One region of the Ureibacillus chungkukjangi genome, then DNA from elsewhere that is predicted to be linked to it. Evidence: predicted binding sites of a transcription regulator. Region 1 holds the regulator's gene; the other holds the start of a gene.
What was found. Region 1 encodes LexA, which represses DNA repair genes until DNA is damaged. Its sites were predicted from a motif close to CGAACATATGTTCG; they were not measured.
Positions count from the first base shown of each region.

Region 2: a site for LexA is predicted at 1,957-1,970, ahead of LG296_RS03970 (DNA polymerase thumb domain-containing protein). Genes of this name have one in related genera too.

Region 1 is NZ_CP085009.1:1,500,924-1,504,126, reverse strand. It holds gene LG296_RS07365 (MerR family transcriptional regulator) at 1-85, shown strand, start outside; gene LG296_RS07360 (recombinase family protein) at 145-804, opposite strand; gene LG296_RS07355 (LysM peptidoglycan-binding domain-containing protein) at 801-1,139, opposite strand; gene lexA (transcriptional repressor LexA) at 1,311-1,931, shown strand; gene LG296_RS07345 (gamma-glutamyl-gamma-aminobutyrate hydrolase family protein) at 2,165-2,899, opposite strand; gene LG296_RS07340 (hypothetical protein) at 2,988-3,203, opposite strand, start outside.
Region 2 is NZ_CP085009.1:766,928-770,130, reverse strand. It holds gene LG296_RS03980 (KGG domain-containing protein) at 1-66, opposite strand, end outside; gene LG296_RS03975 (YolD-like family protein) at 261-581, opposite strand; gene LG296_RS03970 (DNA polymerase thumb domain-containing protein) at 608-1,900, opposite strand; gene LG296_RS03965 (isochorismatase family cysteine hydrolase) at 2,110-2,652, opposite strand; gene LG296_RS03960 (DUF421 domain-containing protein) at 2,887-3,203, opposite strand, start outside.

The DNA.
Region 1 (3,203 bases):
CATTGAACATAAAACCTTCTATTATAAAACAGCATTAGAAGCTGGAACTGAAGAGATTCATAAGGAAAATAAGGTTTGGATTTAAACTATTTATAGGATAGGGCTAGCTCATTTTAGAGCTAGCACTAATAAGTTAGGCAAGAACTAAACTTCAAGTCCTTCAACATATTCAATATATCTGCGATGTACTGTCGCTTTACTTACTTCGAAACCTAGTCCTTTTAAAGTGGACGCAATTTCTAGGAATGTTAGTCCTTTTTCTCTAAGATTAACAATCTCTTCGATTGGGACCTCTATCCGCTCGCGACCTTCATGATTATGTCGATTTTTAATATTCAACTCAGGACGATAGCCATTATCAACGGCACGTCTCATTCCTCTTTTAATTTTTGCATTGTGAATTTTGCGTTGATATTCTTCCACAATTGCTAAAATTTCAAGTAGCATCGTATCCATCTCATTTAAGCTCATTGGACCGGCGTTATTTAACGAATAAACTGTTGTCTCATTCTTGTGTAGTAAATGCAGTACCGCCATTCGTGCATTACCACGTCCTAAACGTGTTTCGTCTTGCACAAATAATACTTGGACATTCTTTTCTTTTATATAATCTAGCATTTCTAAAAGGCCTTCTCTTTCAACCTCGTAACCGCTATGCTGATCTTGAAATACCTCTAGAACTTGAAAGTCCATGTCCTTTGCAAACGATCGCAGCTCCTCTTCTTGTCGAACAAGTGACGTCTCTTGCGTATTTTTCTCTGTACTTACCCGTGTATAAATGACGGCTTTGTTTTGTTTACTCATGGGTTTTTAATCGCTACCTCTACTGAATGAAGCTCTTCTTCACTCTTTAAATTTGCAATATAGATACTTTTTTCATTTACAGGAATAGTTAAAGGATGTCCTGCAACAATATGCTCTCCATTAAGTGCATTTTCAGCTTTCACTTGTTTAATCCACTCTTGCTTTGTCATTTTACCACGGTATTGTTCTGCTAAAGTCCATAATGTATCACCATGTTGAACTTCGACTTGTTCGTATGTTGTACTGCCATTATCAGTTATTAATAGAAATGCACCCATCACAAAGAAAGCAACGAATAACACAACGATATAAGAATTTTTTTGTAAATATTTCATAATTAAAACCTCTTTTCGAATATTTGTTCTCACGAATGTATGTTCTTACTTTAATACGAACACTTGTTTTTGTCAACAGCATTTTCGAACCTATGTTTGCATTTCTGTTCTTCCACTGATATACTATATGTAACTAATAGAGATACATATTCACAAAAAGAGGTGATAGAGTTGAAAAAAATATCAAAAAGGCAGGAAGATATTTTAACATTCATAAAAGAAGAGGTTCGCACTAAAGGTTATCCACCTTCTGTTCGTGAAATTGGAGAAGCAGTAGGACTTGCCTCAAGCTCAACAGTACATGGACATTTAGCTCGCTTAGAAAGCAAAGGCTTAATCCGACGTGACCCAACAAAACCGCGCGCAATCGAGATTTTAGATCAAGAAGAAGCGGCAGTTCAAAAGCAATCTGTAGTCCATGTTCCTCTTGTAGGTAAAGTTACAGCTGGTCTACCAATTACAGCGATAGAAAATATTGAAGAATACTTCCCTCTACCAGATGCTTATGGCACTAGCGAAGAGAATCTTTTCATGCTAGAAGTAATGGGAGAATCAATGATTGAAGCTGGTATTTTAGATGGAGATTATGTAGTAGTTAAGCAAACAAACACAGCGAACAACGGAGAAATTGTTGTAGCTATGACTGAGGACGATGAAGCAACGGTAAAACGCTTTTTTAAAGAGAAAACTCATTTCCGTCTTCAACCTGAAAACTCAAGTATGGACCCAATCCTAGTAAATCAAGTATCGATTTTAGGTAAAGTTGTAGGATTATATCGTAATATTCATTAAAAAAGGTTGTCTCGTTGGTCATTAGACTGTGAGACAACCTTTTTAATGTGGTTTTGAGTTAGTGATTGATCACATAAAGTTGCTTGTGAGCGTTTAAGGGTGCGTTGTGTTCATATAATTTGATTTATGATCACTTGGCAAATTTTCTAGTATGAATAACCTAGCTTTCTCGCGGTTAACTGCATGGGTCATACATACACCAACGCTGGCTATGTCATCGCGTATACCCTACCCTATGACTGAATAACTCCAACCCCATTTTCAACCTTACTCTTACAAGCATCGATGAATGACTTGAACAGATTTTTCGCATGCTCATCCTCTGCTATTGCCATTTCCTCTGGATGCCATTGGACGGCTACGCAATATGGATAATCCTTCATTTCGATAGCTTCAATGATGCCGTCACTTGATTTGGCTGTGATTTCGAATATTTCGGGCACCTTTTTAAGGGCTTGGTGATGGAATGAGTTGACTGCAATCTTTTCTTTGCCTACTATTTCATGCAACTGACTGCCCTTTGTAATCTCGATAAAATGCGATGCCTCTCTCCTGCGCGCATTTTGTTGATGGAGAATTGGCGTTTGCTCATATTGAGAATTGATATCTTGATAGAGTGTCCCACCTAAAGCGACATTCAAAAGCTGAATTCCACGGCAAATCCCGAAAATCGGTAACGTTTTCTTTAGAGCAGCTTCTGTTAGCATTAGCTCAACTTCATCACGCTCTAGCATAATATGGCCGATTTTAATATGGGGCTCTTCATCGAAAAAGTGAGGGTGCACGTCTACCCCACCCGTTAACAGTAAGCCATCAATTCCATCAAGCAGCTGATCTACATCACTTTCAACGCCAAAAGGAATATTAACCGGAATCCCACCTGCTTGAATAATAGATTTTACATATGCTTCATTAATACAGTATTGCCCATTGTTCGTTGTCATTGTTACACCAATAATCGGTTTCATCCAAACACCTCCAAAATCTTTAAATAGTTACTTGCTTTAGAATATTCTAGATTAAAATGGTATTTCCTCTTATAACTTGCATGAAGTTTCAATCCCAGTGCCAATCATTATATGTGTAGTAATCCGCTAAAGAGATAGGCTTGTAATTTGAGCAAAAATCCAGGAGATGTTGCCTTCTTTTCTCCAGATTACTTGCGTCAGAAAAAATTTCACATACTTCACTTTTATTTTTAAAATCAAAATCTATCAAACAGAATATTTCATTATCATTATCACCATAGGGGGAAAAATTTCCGTATCGACA
Region 2 (3,203 bases), 730 kb from region 1:
GCGTCCCGCTTCTTGAACAGTCATTTTTCCATTCTTGTTATCGTTCTTATTGCGTTTGTTAGCCATTTCTAATTCCTCCTAAAAATTTTATTTGCTTATTGGGATAAGCTTATTGGATATATTCCCAGGAGGTATAGAGATAAACATGTCCACAACATTTTCTTACCAAATTCATGTTAATATTACACCGGAAAACCTGTAATTGTGAGGACTTTCGATTGATTATTACAATTTCTTTGCACTTTCATATCAAAAACAAGCTATTCGTACTTGGTTAAACCTACGATAAATTGAAAAGGAAATCTACGGCCGTCCTCCAAATAGAGCATTCTTTTTATGTCATCGAGCTTAGAGATAATACCTGTTGCCGTAAAGATATGTGCGGCTTCCCAAATCTTCAGCTCCACTTGCATATGATCCCTGCATGCAATTTGTAATTGCTCACTAAGCTCTTGAAGTGCCCATTCATCTAACTCGGGTTTTTCAACATCCTCGTTCCTTTCCTGCCACTCTCGAAGCAATTTTACATGCTCAGGTAACATCATCGCATTCCATTTAATATTTCCACGATCCCGAATCACTTTCATCACCTCTTCCTATATAATGGCTAGATTTTATGTCCCCCTAGAAGCTGGGCACGCTTAATAGCCGTTCCCGCTTCCGTATAAGAAACAGCACGTAAAACCGCTGCTGAACCATATCTTGTTCGCAAATAATCCATTGTCGCGCCGAGCTTTCGCCTTTTCCATTTTTTATTGTCAAACAGACTAAGCTGTATGGAGCGTTCCGATTCTAATTTCGAGATACTAATTGAAATTTGCCTTGCTGGTCGCTCTGCGTAATGCTCATCAAATAACTCCTTACATACTTTAAAAATCTTCATCGTATCATTTGTCGGTTCATCGATGGTGCGAGCACGATTAAAGCCTCCACCAAAGGCGTCCTTACTATAGCTAAGACCAAGCGTAATCGTTCTCCCGGCTTGCCCGGCTTCTCTCGCTCTCCTTGCGACATCTTCACACATCTCCAGAATGACGGCTAGAATCTCATTTCGATTGCGATAATCACGCATCAATACCTGCCCTTTCCCAAAGCTAATTTGCCCTTGTGCAAGCGGTGCACCAAGTGGAGATAGATCAATTCCCCATGCATGATGATAAAGCTGATTTCCCATAATACCAAAGTGATCTTCTAAGGTTTTTAGGTCTGCCTGAGCTAAATCCCCAACCGTAAAAATCCCCATATTGTTCAGGGAAAGCTCTGTTCTCCGGCCAATTCCCCACATTTCTGACAGGGGCGAGATCGACCAAAGCTTTTTCGGCACATCTTCATATGTCCATTTTGCAAAACCCGTCTTTTTCGCATCTAAATCAAGGGCAAGCTTTGCCATAAGCATATTTGGACCCATTCCGACCGCGCTTGGAATTTGAAATTGTCGAAGAATGCTATCCTGAATAACCTTAGCCGTCTCTTCGGGAGGTCCCCATAGCTTCTCAGTTCCAGTGAGATCAACAAAGCTCTCATCTATGCTGTAAACGTGGATGGCTTCTTTTGGGACAAACTGATTAATTAAATCGGTAATTTCCATTGACATACGTACAAAAAACTCCATTTTCGGCTCGAATAAACGGATATCAGGATGCTTAGGGATTTCAAAAAGACGCGAGCCCGTTTTGATGCCAAAGCGTTGTTTCATAGGTGGTGACGCAGCAAGTACAATACTCCCCTTTTGCTGGAAATTCCCTACAACCGCAATCGGCACTTCAAGCGGATTAATATTTTCTAGCATTGCCATACAGCTTGCAAAAAAGCAGCGCATATCAATACACATAATTGAACGATTCGGCGCCTGTTCGTAAATTTTAAAAGCATCTGCAGTAGTAGCACGATAATCATCCATCCTCAGAGCATTTCCACACATCTTCTCCACCTCTCAATTCGTACGAACAGTATATGCGAACGTTTGTTCTTTTATTCATTCTAAAATGAGACCATTGAGACGGCAAGAGGAATTATTTGGAGAATTTTGTTGAACCTAAACAACTTTGCCAAAATGAATAAAAAAGAGTTCACTCAAAGCAAGATTGCCTTAAGAGAACTCTACCTACTTTATTCAATAATTTCAGTAAAAAAACAAGTTTTCATATGATTAACAAACGTGTCGCCTAAATCGGTAAAGGTTGCTACACCACGTTTATGAATTACCGTTTTAAACCCTTCTGCATCTGCTCCAGCCACCGTTAAAAAGTCACAAATGTCTGTACAAACACCTACCACATGCACCTTTTCAACACCTAGAGCCTTTAATTTCTCTGCTAAATTTGTTTTAAAGAAAGCATTATAATTTGTTTTCGGTTGATAAATCACATGAGGATTCGATTCATGCTCCTTAAACCAAGTTAACAAATCATCATAAAGCTCCTGCCCCTTTGTCCCAACGACATTATGCGCTGGCCACAATTCAAAATGGGCATCGTTTTCTTCATGTGCATCCATTGCCACCACAACAACCTGGTCCTTACTCAAAAACTCATTTGCTTGCTCAATAATATAAGGCACAACCTCCTGCGCCGGCTTCCCTGCAGTCAAGCTCCCATTATCCGCAACGAAGTCGTTGCTCATGTCTACGATGATTAAGGCTTTAGTTGGCATATATATTCCCCCAATACACTGATTTTTCTATATTATAAACTTTCTTGCATTTAATAGTATGTATATTACTGTTTAAATTACTATTTTCTCATCTGACTCCCTTAACTTATCAATAACAAAAACTCCCCAAAGCCATGACAGCCCCAGAGAGTCGAAACTATAGTATGTGAAGCATTTAATTTGTTGCAGGATTATTAGTTAAGAAAATGTAAAAATGATTAGGTAGGCTCCTAATCACTCCTCCTTCGAGAGATCGACTGAAATACTTCCATCAATTTCGAGGATGCCGAGTCTTACTTTATCGATATTAAAAACGCCTTGCTTTCTGAGCTGTGTATTTAGCTCCTGCATCGTTATGTGCTGTTTTTTCATTAGCTGCTGATTTACAATTCCGTTCTCAATGATAACTTCAGGTTTTCCATCGATCCAACGCTCGAAGGCTTTCTTCTGGGCAAGCTTTTCAGCACCCCACATAAAGAATCCCCAAAGTGCAATGCTAAAAATTATATGAGGAATTTTGAAATCCTTTTCGTGAATCATCCCCCCAACAA